3 regions of the Micromonospora sp. D75 genome follow, and region 2 is predicted to be linked to each of the others. Evidence: riboswitches for the same ligand, from Rfam matches in the RefSeq annotation. Region 2 holds a riboswitch; each other region holds the start of a gene.

Region 1 (4,064 bases), on a different contig from region 2:
ATCGCGCTCACCTGCCCCGTGTGGTGGGTGGCGCGCTGGACCGCCCGGATGCTCGCCAGTCTCGCCGTGGTCGTCGCCTGTTCGTTCGGCGCGGCCACGCTGCCGGCCGCCGCCCCGGCCGCGCCAGCCGGCCCGGCGTACGTGAGCACGCCGGCCGCCCCGCGACCGGAATCCGACCGCGCCGCCGAGCGGCAGGCCCGTCCCGACGGCGCACCCGCGCCCGCCGCACGGGCCACCGACACGCTCCCGAACGACCCGCAGCCGGTCCCGGCCGGCCGGATCACCGCGCCGGTCGGCCTGCGGGCCCCGCCCGCCCGCTGATCCGCCCACGGGCCGCGCCCGTCACCGCACCCACCGAACGTCATCCCGCACCCGCCCCTCGCCGGCCCGGCGCCCCCGCGCCGCGCCCCGACCGGCCGTGCGGAGTCTCCCGCCAGGTTCTTCCCGTGAGGTGCCGACCATGTCGCAGACCGCTCTCTACCACTTCCTCACCGCGGTCCCCGAGGCCGCCGCCATCTGGTCCTTTCTGATGCTGCTCGCGTTCGGCCTGCTCGCCGCGCTGGTGGCCCGGCCCGAGCGCGACGGCGTCGCCGAGGCTGCCGCCGATCCGGTGGACCAGGACGCCGCGCGCCGCGACGACCTCGTCCGGTACGCCGAGGAGGTGGCGGTGGCCGCCGCCGGGGCCGCCCAGACGGCCCGTCGCCGCCGGGAACGGTGGCTGGCCGCGCAGGACGAGGCGGAACGCGCCTGGACCGCGTACGACGAGGCGGACAGCGCCGCCCGCCGCCTGGCCGGGGCCGCCGCGCTGGCCGCCCCGCGCACCCCGCGCACCCCGGCGGAGTACGCGGCCCGGGAGCGCTGGCTGCACCACGCCGCCATGACGGCGCACTGGCGCGGCGACCTGTCCGCCCGGCAACTCGCCGACGTGCTGGCGCGCCGCAACGGGTGGGACCCGCGCCGGCACCCGGCCGAGCAGGAGATCGTGCTGGCCCGGGCCGTACGGGACCGGCGCCGGACCGGCTGGGAGAGCGCCGCCGAGCGGGAGCGGCAGGCGTGGCGGGACGCCGAACTGGCCGCCGAGGCCGCCCGTACGCTCGCCGCCGAGGCGTACGCGGCCACCCTGGCGGTGCGGCCCGCCCCGGTGTCCCGCGGCGTGGCGACGATCCCCCTGCCGGTCGGCGCGTCCGTCCGCAACGCCCGCTGGCGTCCGGCCCGGGTCGGCTGAGGCGACCGAATTGTTACCCGGAATGTGGTGAGCCGGCTCACCCCCGGCACCGAAACGGGCGTGGAGCGCAGAACAGGCCAATGAGCCGCGCCATTGCCGGTCACGCGCTCGCCGTCTGTCCCCTTTTCGCCTCCCGGGCGCCGTCACCACCGCTTGTCCCATTGAGTGAAGTGAGTAACCGGCTGTTCCGAAATCCGTTACCGGGGATCATGTTTACGCAGGTGGGAGCGCTTGGCAGGGGCAGTACCCGCCGGTAGTGTCGGCGCGTCCGGTGCGGTACCCGATCGCAGAAGGCGACGCCGCGCCGACCCGCCTAATCGTGTCATCACGAACCGGGGAACCATGAGCACCATCGGGGTGAATCCGCGGCCACTGCCGCGGTAGGGCGTACTTCCCGCCCGAATCCGTCAGCTAACCCGGTCGGCGGCCACGGAAGGAGTCCCATCCTCGTGCCCACCCCTCGATCGTCCCCCCGCCTCCACGGCTCCGCGGTACCCGCGCTCGCCTGACGCGACCGGCAAACCGCCCCTGGGCGCCCGGCATCGCGGGCGTACCCGTTCCCCCGGCCCATCCGGCCTGCCAGCACGTGTGAACCCCTCCACGTGCCGGGCCGGCGTGTGCCGATCACGCCCCCCGTGGAGGATTTCGTGAAGCACCACCTGAAGCGTCAGCTGCGGCGGATCGCCACCGAACGCCCGTACCAGATCATCGCCGGATCGGTCGCGGCGCTCGTGCTGGCCGCCGGCGCCGGCACCGCCCTCGCCGCGGGTGAGGACGCCCCGGTCCGGCAGGAGAACACCGCCTCGGTCGCCGAACTCGGCGCACGGCTCGGCGAGCCCGCCAGCCGCGGCGAGGCGCGCATCGTCGTCCCGCCGGCGTCGCCGAGCGCCGAGCCCAGCAAGTCGCCCAGCGCCTCCCCGTCGGCGAAGAAGGCCGCGGCGGACCCGGACGTCACCAAGGCCGCGCCGAAGCCGCCGTCGAGCAAGACGCTGGACTACGACTACCAGGCGCAGATCAACTACTACTACTGCGGCCCGGCCGCCGTGCGCAACGCGCTCAGCGCCACCGGCATCGAGCGCAGCCAGGACGCCCTCGCCGGCCCGCTCGGCACCACCGAGATGGGCACCAACTCGGCCGAGGACACCACGCGCGTGCTCAACCAGCAGGTCAAGGGCAACCCGTACCGGACCCGGATGATTCCCGGCTCGGCCAGCCCGGCCCAGATGGACCGGCTCCAGGCCGACGTGGTCGAGGCGATCAGCAACGGCCGGGGGGTCGTCGCGAACGTCGCCGGCACCGCCACCGACACCAACGGCGGCTGGCACTCGTTCCCCGGCGGCCACTACGTCGCGGTGATCGGCTACAAGGACGACGGCCGGACCGTCCGGATCGCCGACTCGGCCGACCCGTCGCTGCCGTCGTACTGGCTCACCACGATCGACCTGGCGCACTGGATCGCCAGCCGCGGCTACTCCGCCTGACCGCCCCGCACCCGCGAAGGCCGGCACCCCGTCCCGGGGCGCCGGCCTTCCCCGTCCCCGCCCGCCCCTCGCCCGCCGCCCTCTCGGCGCGCCGATCTTGGACTTGTGGCGCCTGGTATGCCCGGCTCGCCCCGCTATGGGAGGCACCACAACTCCAAGATCGGCGGCGAGGGCGAGGGCGGGCGGTTTGGGCGGGGCGGGTTCGGTCTCGCGTGTCCGGGGCGGGCGGTGGCAGACTGCGCCAATGGGCGATGCGACGGGGAACCGGCACCTGATTCTCCTGCACGGCATGGGCGCCACCGGCGAAGTGTGGCTGCCCTGGGCGCCGCTGCTGGAGCGCCGCTGGCCCGGGCGCTGGCTCGCCCCCGACCTGGCCGGCCACGGCTGGTCGCCGCCGCTCGACGGCTACTCGTTCGACGCCCTGGCCCAGCGCGTCGCGGACGGGCTCGGTCCGCTCCGGCTGGGCCCGCACGACCGGCTGGTGCTGCTCGGGCACTCGCTCGGCGGGGTGGTGGCGCTGGCGCTCGCGGCCCGGCAGCGGGCTCTTCCGGTGGACGCGGTGGTGGGGCTCGGCATCAAGGCGGTCTGGTCCCCGGCCGAGCTGGCGAAGGCGAGCGAGCTGGCCGCCCGGCCGGTCACCTGGTTCGCCACCCGGGACGAGGCGGCCCGCCGCTACCTGCGCGTCTCGGGGCTGGCCGGGCTGTTCGCCCCGGACCACCCGGTGGTGGAGGCGGGGCTGCGGCGGGTCGACGGCCGCTGGCGGCTGGCGATGGACCCGGCCGCGTTCGCGGTCGGCGAGCCTCGGCTGCCCGCCCTGCTGGCCGCGACCGGCGTGCCGGTGCTGCTGGCCCGCGGCGAGCAGGACCCGATGGTGAGCGACGCGCAGCTCAAGGAACTGGGCGTGCCGGTGGCCACCCTGCCCGGCCTGGGCCACAACGCGCACGTCGAGGACCCGGCCGTCGTGCTCGCCCTGCTCGACGCGTACCTGTAGAGCGGGGCCTACACGACGGCGCGCTGCGCCGGGACCGCCCAGTCGGCCTCCAGCTCGCGGCGGGCGGCGGCGAGGAACGCCTCGGCGTAGGCGTCGGCGGGGAAGTCGCCCAGGTAGCGGGTGCGCGCCGCCCAGCGCTGCGCGGCCTTCGGGTCGGCGTCGAGTAGGTCGGTGATCACTTGGTCCACGTTGGACATGTCGCGCCGCAGCACGTAGCCGGACGCCGCGAGCGGGAACCGCTCGACGAAGTGTTCGCCGTCGGCGCCGGTGTCGGTGACCGCGTACGGCTTGCCGGAGTAGAGCCAGTCGGAGATGACGCCGGAGACGTCGGAGACCAGCGCGTCGGCGCGGTTGACGCACTCGGTGA
Region 2 (4,064 bases):
TGACCCAGATCTCGGCCATCCAGGCGGCGCTGGACAAGGTCGGCCTCGGCCTGCTCGACGGGCACGCGCGGCACTGCATGCACGAGGGCGCCGCCGAGGGCCGGGCCGACGAGATGGCGACCGAGATGATGGCCGCCGTCGGCCGCCTGATGAAGCGCGGCTGAACGGGACCTCCGCCCCTCCGAGCAGGGCACATCGACCCGCGCCGACGCGCCCGTGCGGCCGTACCGTCGAAGTGGCGGGCAGGCCGGCCCCGGCGGACCCGCGGTGACGGACGGAGGGCGGCCCGATGATGTGGCAGAGCCCGATGATGGGCTGGATGTGGATCTGGTCCCTGGCGGTGCTGGCGGTGCTGGCAGGGCTCCTCTGGCTGGCCGTGCGGTGGACCGGCCCGCAGCGGTCCGGGCCGACGGCGGCCCGGCGCATCCTCGACGAGCGGTACGCCCGCGGCGAGATCGACGAGGACGAGTACCGGCGACGCCGGGCCGGACTGGCCTGACCCGCGCGGGGCGCGCGTCACCGGTCACGGTGTCCGGGAGCACCCAGCCGGGCTGCCTACCATGTCGGGGCGACGACCCGGACGTGGTCGACACGTCCGCGCCGGCCCGGTGACCAGACCGGTCCGGCGGACCAGGCGTCGCCGCGACCGTTGGGAGAGACGCCTTGGGTGCCGACCACACCCGCCCCGCACCGCCCACGCCACCGGGCGTACGGCGGCTGCTCGTCGCCGTGGTGGTGCCGCTGTTCGCGCTCACCGTGATCGCCGCGCTGGTGCTCTGGCCCCGGCAGGACCGGGAGCCGGTCGGCGGCGCGGACGTCCCCCGCTACCACGGCACCGTGACCCGGGTGGTCACCGAACCCTGCCCGCCGACGCCGGAGGCCCCGGAGGGCGCAGGCGGCCCCTGCGGCACCGCGACCGTCGCCGCCGAGCAGGGCCCGGACGCGGGACGGCAGGTCGAGACGCCGCTCCCGGCCGGACCGGGCGCGCCCCGGGTCGAGGTCGGCGACAAGATCGTCCTGGTCGAGCTGATCGACCCGGCCGATCCTTCGGTGAAGTCCTACAACATCGCCGAGCACCAGCGCGGCACACCGCTGATCTGGCTGCTGGTGCTCTTCGCCGCCGCGATCGTGGCGTTCGGCCGCTGGCGCGGGCTCGCCGCGCTCGGCGGCCTGGCGGCCAGCTTCGCCATCCTGCTCGGCTTCGTGCTGCCCGGCATCGGTGGCGGCCAGCCGCCGCTGCTGGTGGCGATCGTGGGCGCCGCGTTGATCATGTTCGTGGTGCTCTACCTGACGCACGGGATCACCGCGCAGACGTCGGTGGCGGTGCTCGGCACGCTCGGCAGCCTGGTGATCACCGGCGTGCTCGGCCTGCTCGCCACGTCCGCCACCCACCTGACCGGCTTCGGCAGCGAGGACGCCACCACGCTGTCCATGTTCCAGGGCGACGTGGACCTGCACGGACTGCTGCTGGCGGGCATCATCATCGGCTCGCTGGGCGTGCTGGACGACGTCACCGTCACCCAGGCGGCCACCGTCACCGAACTCGCGCACGCCAACCCGGGGCTGTCCCGGCGGCAGCTCTACCGGGCGGCGACCCGCGTCGGCCGGGCCCACATCGCGTCCACCGTCAACACCATCGTGCTGGCGTACGCGGGCGCGTCGCTGCCGCTGCTGCTCCTGCTGGTCGCCGACTCCCGCCCGGTGAGCCAGATCCTCACCAGCGAGTTCCTCGCCCAGGAGATCGTCCGCAGCGCGGTGGCCACGCTCGGCCTGATCGCCGCCGTACCGCTGACGACCGCACTGGCCGCGATCGTGACCACCGCCGGACGGCGCGCGCCCGGTCCGGAGCCGGCGTCGCCCGTACCCCCGCCGCCCCGTCCGCCGGCCGGACGCGACGACGCGCTGGAGGCGCTCGGCGGCGGAAAGAGTACGGAGGCGACATGGTGACACTCCGCACGGTGACCATCGATTTCAAACGCGACGCTGGTCACGGTGCGCCACGGCGAAATCTCGCTATTGGTCGGCTTCCGGACGTAGATCCGCAGGAGTGCTGTCGGGTAACCTCGCTGCCGGTCACCGCCGAAGGCGCGCACCGGCGCCAGCGGTGCCGCCGCCCAATCGCCTGCGGGCGAGCCGGGGAACCAGGTACATGGGGTGAATCCGCGCGAGCGGTAGGGGCCACTTCCGTCCCGAACCCGTCAGCTAACCCGGTCGGCGGCCGACGGAAGGGAACACTGTGACGCCACCCCTGCGCCGCTGGCTGACACCCCTGGTGGCCGTGCTGGCCTCGCTGGCAGTGCTGGCCGGGCCGAACTCGGCGACGGCGGCCCCCGCCGCGGCGGCCCCGAAGCCGTCCGGGCACGAGGAGGACGGCGAACCACCGCTCATCACCGAGGCGATCGACAGCGCCAACCGGAACTTCCTCCAGGCGAAGGCGAAGCTGGCCAAGTCGCAGGACCGCCAGCGGCGGCTGGCCGCCGAGGTACAGGCGGCACAGGCCGAACTCGAGGCGCTCAGCCCGCAGGTCAACCAGCTCGCCGCCCAGTCCTACCGGACCGGCCGGATGGGCGCGATGGCGATGCTGCTGGAGAGCAACTCGCCCGACTCGTTCGTCCGCCGCGTCAACGCCCTGGACGAGCTGAACCTCCTCAACGCGCAGCGCCTGGCCGCCATCAACGCGGTCAAGAACCGCGCCGAGACGGCCAAGATCGCGCTCGACGCCGAGGTGCGCGAGCAGGAGAAGCAGAAGAACGCGATGGAGCGCGAGAAGGTGCAGGCCGAACGCGCCCTCAAGCTCGTCGGCGGCCTCGGCTTCACCGGCGGCCTGGTCGACGCCACCTCACCGGTCGCCAAGATCGGCCCCGGCCGCACCGCCGACGGCGGCTGGAAGGCCGAGTCGTGCAGCGAGAACGACCCGACCACCTCGGGCTGCATCACGCCGCGGACGCTGCACGCCTACAAGGAGGTCCGGCGCGCCGGCTACACGCGCTTCGTGGGCTGTTACCGGCCGGGCGGGCCGTGGGAGCACCCCAAGGGCAAGGCGTGCGACTGGTCGCTGCAGAACAGCGGCTTCTCACCCTGGCACAACAACGACACCCGCAAGTACGGCAACGACGTGGCCGCCTTCCTCATCCGCAACGCCGACCGGCTGGGCATCTACTACGTGATCTGGAACCGGCAGATCTGGTTCCCGGCCACCGGCTGGAGGTCGTACAGCGGGCCGTCGAACCACACCGACCACGTCCACATGTCGATGCTCTGACCTGGACGCAGCAAGAAGGGGCCGCCCCCGTGGGCGGCCCCTTCGTCGTCCGGCGCTCCGGTCAGCCGGCCAGCGCCGCGTCCGCGTCCGCCGGCGACGAGGGAGCGGGCAGTGACGCCGGGACCTGCGCCACTGTCCGCACCTCGCCGCCGGAGAGCCGGTACGACATCCCCGCCACCGTGCACCGGCCCGCCGCGACCCGCTCGGCCAGCACGGAGGACCGGGCCAGCAGCGTCTCCACGGTCTGCGCGATGTGGACGTCGATGATGCCGTCGAGGTCGTCGATGCCCTGCCGGGCGGCGCGCAGCAGGCTGGGCGAGACCGCGTCCACCACCGCTCCCAGGTGCCCGGCCGGAGCGGCGCCGGTCCGGACCCCCTCCCGGGCGGCCTGGACCGCGCCGCAGGAGTCGTGCCCGAGCACCACCACGAGCGGCGTGCCGAGCACGGTGACCGCGTACTCGACGCTGCCGAGCACCTCGGGCCCGGCGGTGTGCCCGGCGGTACGCACCACGAAGAGGTCACCGAGACCCCGATCGAAGATGATCTCCGCGGCGAGCCGCGAGTCGGAGCAGCCGACGATCACCGCGAAGGGGTGCTGGCCGTCGGCCACCGCCGCCCGGTGCCCGGCGTCCTGATTCGGATGCTGCGGCACACCGGTGACGAACCGGTGGTTGCCGGCACGCAGCTCGGCGAGCGCCTGCTCCGGGCTTCTCGGCGTCATCTGCCTCACCTCGTCTACCTGCGGAACGACCAGGCCGGACGGCCTCGCGACTTCACGGTCACACGGCGTCAGGGGCACGTC
Region 3 (4,064 bases), on a different contig from region 2:
ACCGGCCGCGACACCTGCTCGACCGCCGGCAAGGACCCGATCACCAACTTCATGGACTACACGTACGACTCCTGCATGTACCAGTTCACCGCCGGCCAGGCGAGCCGCATGCTCACCGCGTGGAACGCCTACCGCGCGGCCTGACCGCCTCGTACCGCGTACCGGTGCCGGCCCTGTCCTCGGACGGGGCCGGCACCGCTCGTTTCGGGGTCGGGGTCAGGCGGCCGGGCGGCGGGTGTCGAAGCCGTGCCGGCCGCGCCGGCCCTCCGCGCCCACCGGCTCACGCCGGGCCGGTTCGGCCCCGAGCGGGTCGAGCCACACCCGCACCTGCGGCGGAGCGGCGCCGGGCTGGGCGACAGGGTCGCGCCGGGTCAGCATCGCCGCCTCGACCGTGAACTCGAACAGCCGCCAGTCACCATGTGGCGACGCGCGGGCGATCCGGGCCAGCCGCGTCACGGTGGCCGGGTCGGTCACCGGCCGCGCGCGCCCCGCGATGTACGCCTCGTCGTCGCTCTCCTCGGGCGGGAACGAGTGCAGCGCGTAGCGGCCGTCGCGTTCGAGGTCACGGCGCTTCGGCGAGTCGATGACGAAGCACCATAGGCCGTCGTCGGTGAACACCGGGGAGACCGGGTGCACGCGGGGGCCGCCGTCGGCGCGGACCGTGGCGAGGTAGCCGAAGCCCGGCCCGTACTGCTGCATCAGGAGGCGGATCTCGCCGGCGAGGCGGGGCTCGTCGGCGGCGAATTCGGACCAGGAAGCCATGCGGACATCCTATCGAACACGTGTACGAAGAAGTAGTGCGACACGCAGGTCACCCATACCGGTCGCTATGGTGTTCCGATGCTGCTCTCCGACCGCGACCTGATCTCCGAGATCAAGGCCGGCACGCTCGCGCTGGAGCCCTTCGAGCCCACGCTGGTGCAGCCGTCGAGCATCGACGTACGCCTGGACCGGCTGTTCCGGGTCTTCAACAACCACCTCTACACACACATCGACCCGTCGGTCCAGCAGGACGACCTCACCTCGATGGTGGAGGTGCCCGAGGGCCAGCCGTTCGTGCTGCACCCGGGCGAGTTCGTGCTCGCCTCCACGCTTGAGGTGATCTCGCTGGGCGACCAGCTCGCGGGCCGGCTCGAGGGCAAGTCGAGCCTGGGGCGGCTGGGTCTGCTGACCCACTCGACAGCCGGTTTCATCGACCCCGGCTTCTCCGGTCACGTCACGCTGGAGCTGTCGAACGTGGCGAACCTGCCGATCACGCTCTGGCCCGGCATGAAGATCGGCCAGCTCTGCATCTTCCGGCTCTCCTCGCCGGCCGAGCACCCGTACGGCTCGGCCGTCTACGGCTCGCGTTACCAGGGGCAGCGCGGCCCGACGCCGAGCCGGTCCTGGCAGAGCTGGCGCACCTGGCCGACGCGCTGACGCCGCCCGCAGTTGTTAAGAAGGGCCCCCTCCTCTACCGGAGGCGTTAAGAGGGGGCCCTTCCTTACACGCGGCCGTAGCTGTTGATGTCGCCGTCGTCGACCCGCTTCATCGTGATGGGCTTGCCGGACTGGGAGGCGTGCACCACCCAGCCGTCGCCCACGTACATCGCCACGTGGTGCAGGTCGCTGTAGTAGAAGACGAGGTCGCCGGCGCGCAGCTCGGCCCGGCTGATGCGCTTCGTCACGCCGTGCTGCTGGCGTGCGCTGTGCGGCAGTGAGACGCCGCCCTTGGCCCAGGCCGCCATGGTGAGGCCCGAGCAGTCGAAGTGGTCCGGGCCGGCGGCGCCCCAGACGTAGATCTTGCCGATCTGGGCGCAGGCGAACTTCACCGCCGCTCCGGCCGGGCCGCCGGGATAGCCGGCCGGGCAGGGCGCCGGGCGCAGCAGGCCGCCGCCGCCCTTGCCGTACACCTTGAGCCGCAGCTTCTCCAGCTTGGCGATCTCGGCGTCGATCTGCTTCTTCTTCGCCGCGAGCTGGGCCTCGGTGCGCGCCAGGCCGGCGATCATCTCGTCCAGCGGCTTCTTCTTCGCCGCCAGCTCGTCGCGCAGCGCGGCGACCGAGCGCACCTGCTCGTGCTGGCGGTGCGCGAAGCGGTCGAGCAGCTCCAGGCCGTCGACCAGGTCACCGGGTGAGCGGCTGCCGAGCAGCGCGTTGACCGTGGAGAGGTTGTCGGCCTTGTAGGCGTCGGCGGCGAGGCCGCCGACCTGACCGAGCGCGGCGTCCACCCGCGCCTGGAGGGGTGCGATCTGGCGGCCGAGCGCGTCGGCCTGCCTGCGCCGCGCGGCGAGCTGCTCGCGTACGTCGTTGACCTGCTCGATGACCGGTTCGAGCTTGTTCCAGTCGCGGTCGATCTGGGCCTCGATCTCGGCGACCGAGGGTTCGGCGTGTGCCGCAGTGGCGCCGCCGGTCAGTACGACGGCGGTGCCGACCAGTGCGGCGAGGGCGGTGGTGAAGCGGGACCAGCGGGAACGCGGCGCGACGCTGGACCGGTCGACCGACCGGTTCGACGACGGCCGCGGGGCATGGAGTGCCACCGGGCGTCCGTACTCCTTCTTCCGTACCGCCTACCGGGTTAGCTGACGGATTCGGGCGGGAAGGGAGCCGCCCTACCGCAGCAGCGCTGCGGATTCACCCCAGGTACCTGGTTCCCCGGCTCGCCCGGAGGCGACTCGGCGGTGTCGGACCGTCACCGACCGGGTTGGACGGTGAGACGTGCGGCCGACGATTCACCAGAGTAGGGACCACCGTTATCGATCCGCAACTTCCAGCGCCGTGACACTCCGTACGCGATCCAGCGCCACACCGCGCACGGAGGTGAAATTTTCTTTCACGACTGATTACTTACTGGAAAGGTATTGACCATCGCGGGTGTGCGGAGTGAGGGTGGAAACGCAGTGACCCCCATCCCTGTCCAGGAGGTTCGATGCACCTCTCCGCCCCGCCGTCGGGCAGACGGATACTGCTCGCCGCCGCCGTGGCCACGGCCACCGCGCTGGCGACCACCGGCCCGGTTACCGCCGCGCCGGACACGTCCGCGCCCGCGAGCGACCGGCAACAACAATACGCCGCCGCCGCGGCCGAGTACGGCGTGCCCCAGAACGTGCTGCTCGGTGTCTCCTATCTGGAGTCCCGCTGGGACACCCACCCGGGTCAGCCCAGCACCAGCGGCGGCTACGGCCCGATGCACCTGACCGACGCCGCGCACATCCTCGCCACGCCGGGCAGCGCCCACGTCGACGAGGACGAGGACCCGCGCGGCGACGACTCCCGGCCGCTGAAGCTCGACCCGGCCACCGCCGCCGCGCCGACGCGGGAGACGCCGCTGCCGAGCGCCTCGCTCCAGACGCTCGACGCGGCCGCCGCGCTCACCGGGCTGGACGCGGGGACGCTGCGCACCGACCCGGCCGCGAACATCCGCGGCGGCGCGGCGCTGCTGTCGTCGTACCAGAAGGCTCTGGGCGGGCCGGTCGGCGCCGGCACCGACCCGGCGGCCTGGTACGCCGCGGTGGCCCGCTACTCCGGCGCGGACACCGCCGACGCGGCGGCGGCCTTCGCCGACGAGGTGTACGACCAGCTCGGCCAGGGCGCCACCCGGACCACCGACGACGGCCAGCGGGTCACGCTCGCCGCCACCGCCGCGAAGCCGGACCGCTCCCGGCTGGCCCGCCTCGGCCTGCGCACCGCGCAGCGGCCGGACGGACTGGAGTGCCCGGTCCGGCTGGCCTGCGAGTGGATTCCCGCGCCCTACGAGCAGCTCAGCGACGACCCGGGCGACTACGGCAACCACGACCTGGCTGACCGGCCGAAGCAGCAGAAGATCGAGTACATCGTCATCCACGACACCGAGGGCTACTTCGGCCCGAGCGTCGACCTGGTGAAGCGGGCCGACTACCTGGGCTGGCACTACACGCTGCGCTCGGTGGACGGCTACATCGCCCAGCACATCAAGACCAAGGACGTCGGCTGGCACGCCGGCAACTGGTACGTCAACGCCAAGTCCATCGGCCTGGAGCACGAGGGCTTCGCCGGCCAGGGCACCTGGTACACCGAGGCGATGTACCGCACCTCCGCCAAGCTGGTCCG

Evidence for each region. A riboswitch is a leader RNA that binds a small molecule or an ion and turns the genes downstream of it on or off. The one in region 2 is predicted to bind cyclic di-AMP.
Region 1: another riboswitch for cyclic di-AMP. It lies ahead of KBX39_RS01805 (C39 family peptidase); the one in region 2 lies ahead of KBX39_RS14070 (hypothetical protein).
Region 3: another riboswitch for cyclic di-AMP. It lies ahead of KBX39_RS07165 (NlpC/P60 family protein); the one in region 2 lies ahead of KBX39_RS14070 (hypothetical protein).

The regions. Positions count from the first base shown of each region.
Region 1 is NZ_JAGPXV010000011.1:19,168-23,231, forward strand. It holds gene KBX39_RS01795 (hypothetical protein) at 1-321, shown strand, start outside; gene KBX39_RS01800 (hypothetical protein) at 461-1,225, shown strand; cyclic di-AMP (ydaO/yuaA leader) riboswitch at 1,526-1,666, shown strand; gene KBX39_RS01805 (C39 family peptidase) at 1,873-2,706, shown strand; gene KBX39_RS01810 (alpha/beta fold hydrolase) at 2,951-3,697, shown strand; gene KBX39_RS01815 (CDP-glycerol glycerophosphotransferase family protein) at 3,706-4,064, opposite strand, start outside.
Region 2 is NZ_JAGPXV010000192.1:112-4,175, reverse strand. It holds gene KBX39_RS14085 (metal-sensitive transcriptional regulator) at 1-164, shown strand, start outside; gene KBX39_RS14080 (SHOCT domain-containing protein) at 290-499, shown strand; gene KBX39_RS14075 (YibE/F family protein) at 664-1,947, shown strand; cyclic di-AMP (ydaO/yuaA leader) riboswitch at 2,102-2,233, shown strand; gene KBX39_RS14070 (hypothetical protein) at 2,237-3,262, shown strand; gene KBX39_RS14065 (carbonic anhydrase) at 3,324-3,983, opposite strand.
Region 3 is NZ_JAGPXV010000072.1:6,369-10,432, forward strand. It holds gene KBX39_RS07150 (zinc metalloprotease) at 1-144, shown strand, start outside; gene KBX39_RS07155 (pyridoxamine 5'-phosphate oxidase family protein) at 217-762, opposite strand; gene dcd (dCTP deaminase) at 841-1,419, shown strand; gene KBX39_RS07165 (NlpC/P60 family protein) at 1,484-2,515, opposite strand; cyclic di-AMP (ydaO/yuaA leader) riboswitch at 2,529-2,666, opposite strand; gene KBX39_RS07170 (N-acetylmuramoyl-L-alanine amidase) at 2,905-4,064, shown strand, end outside.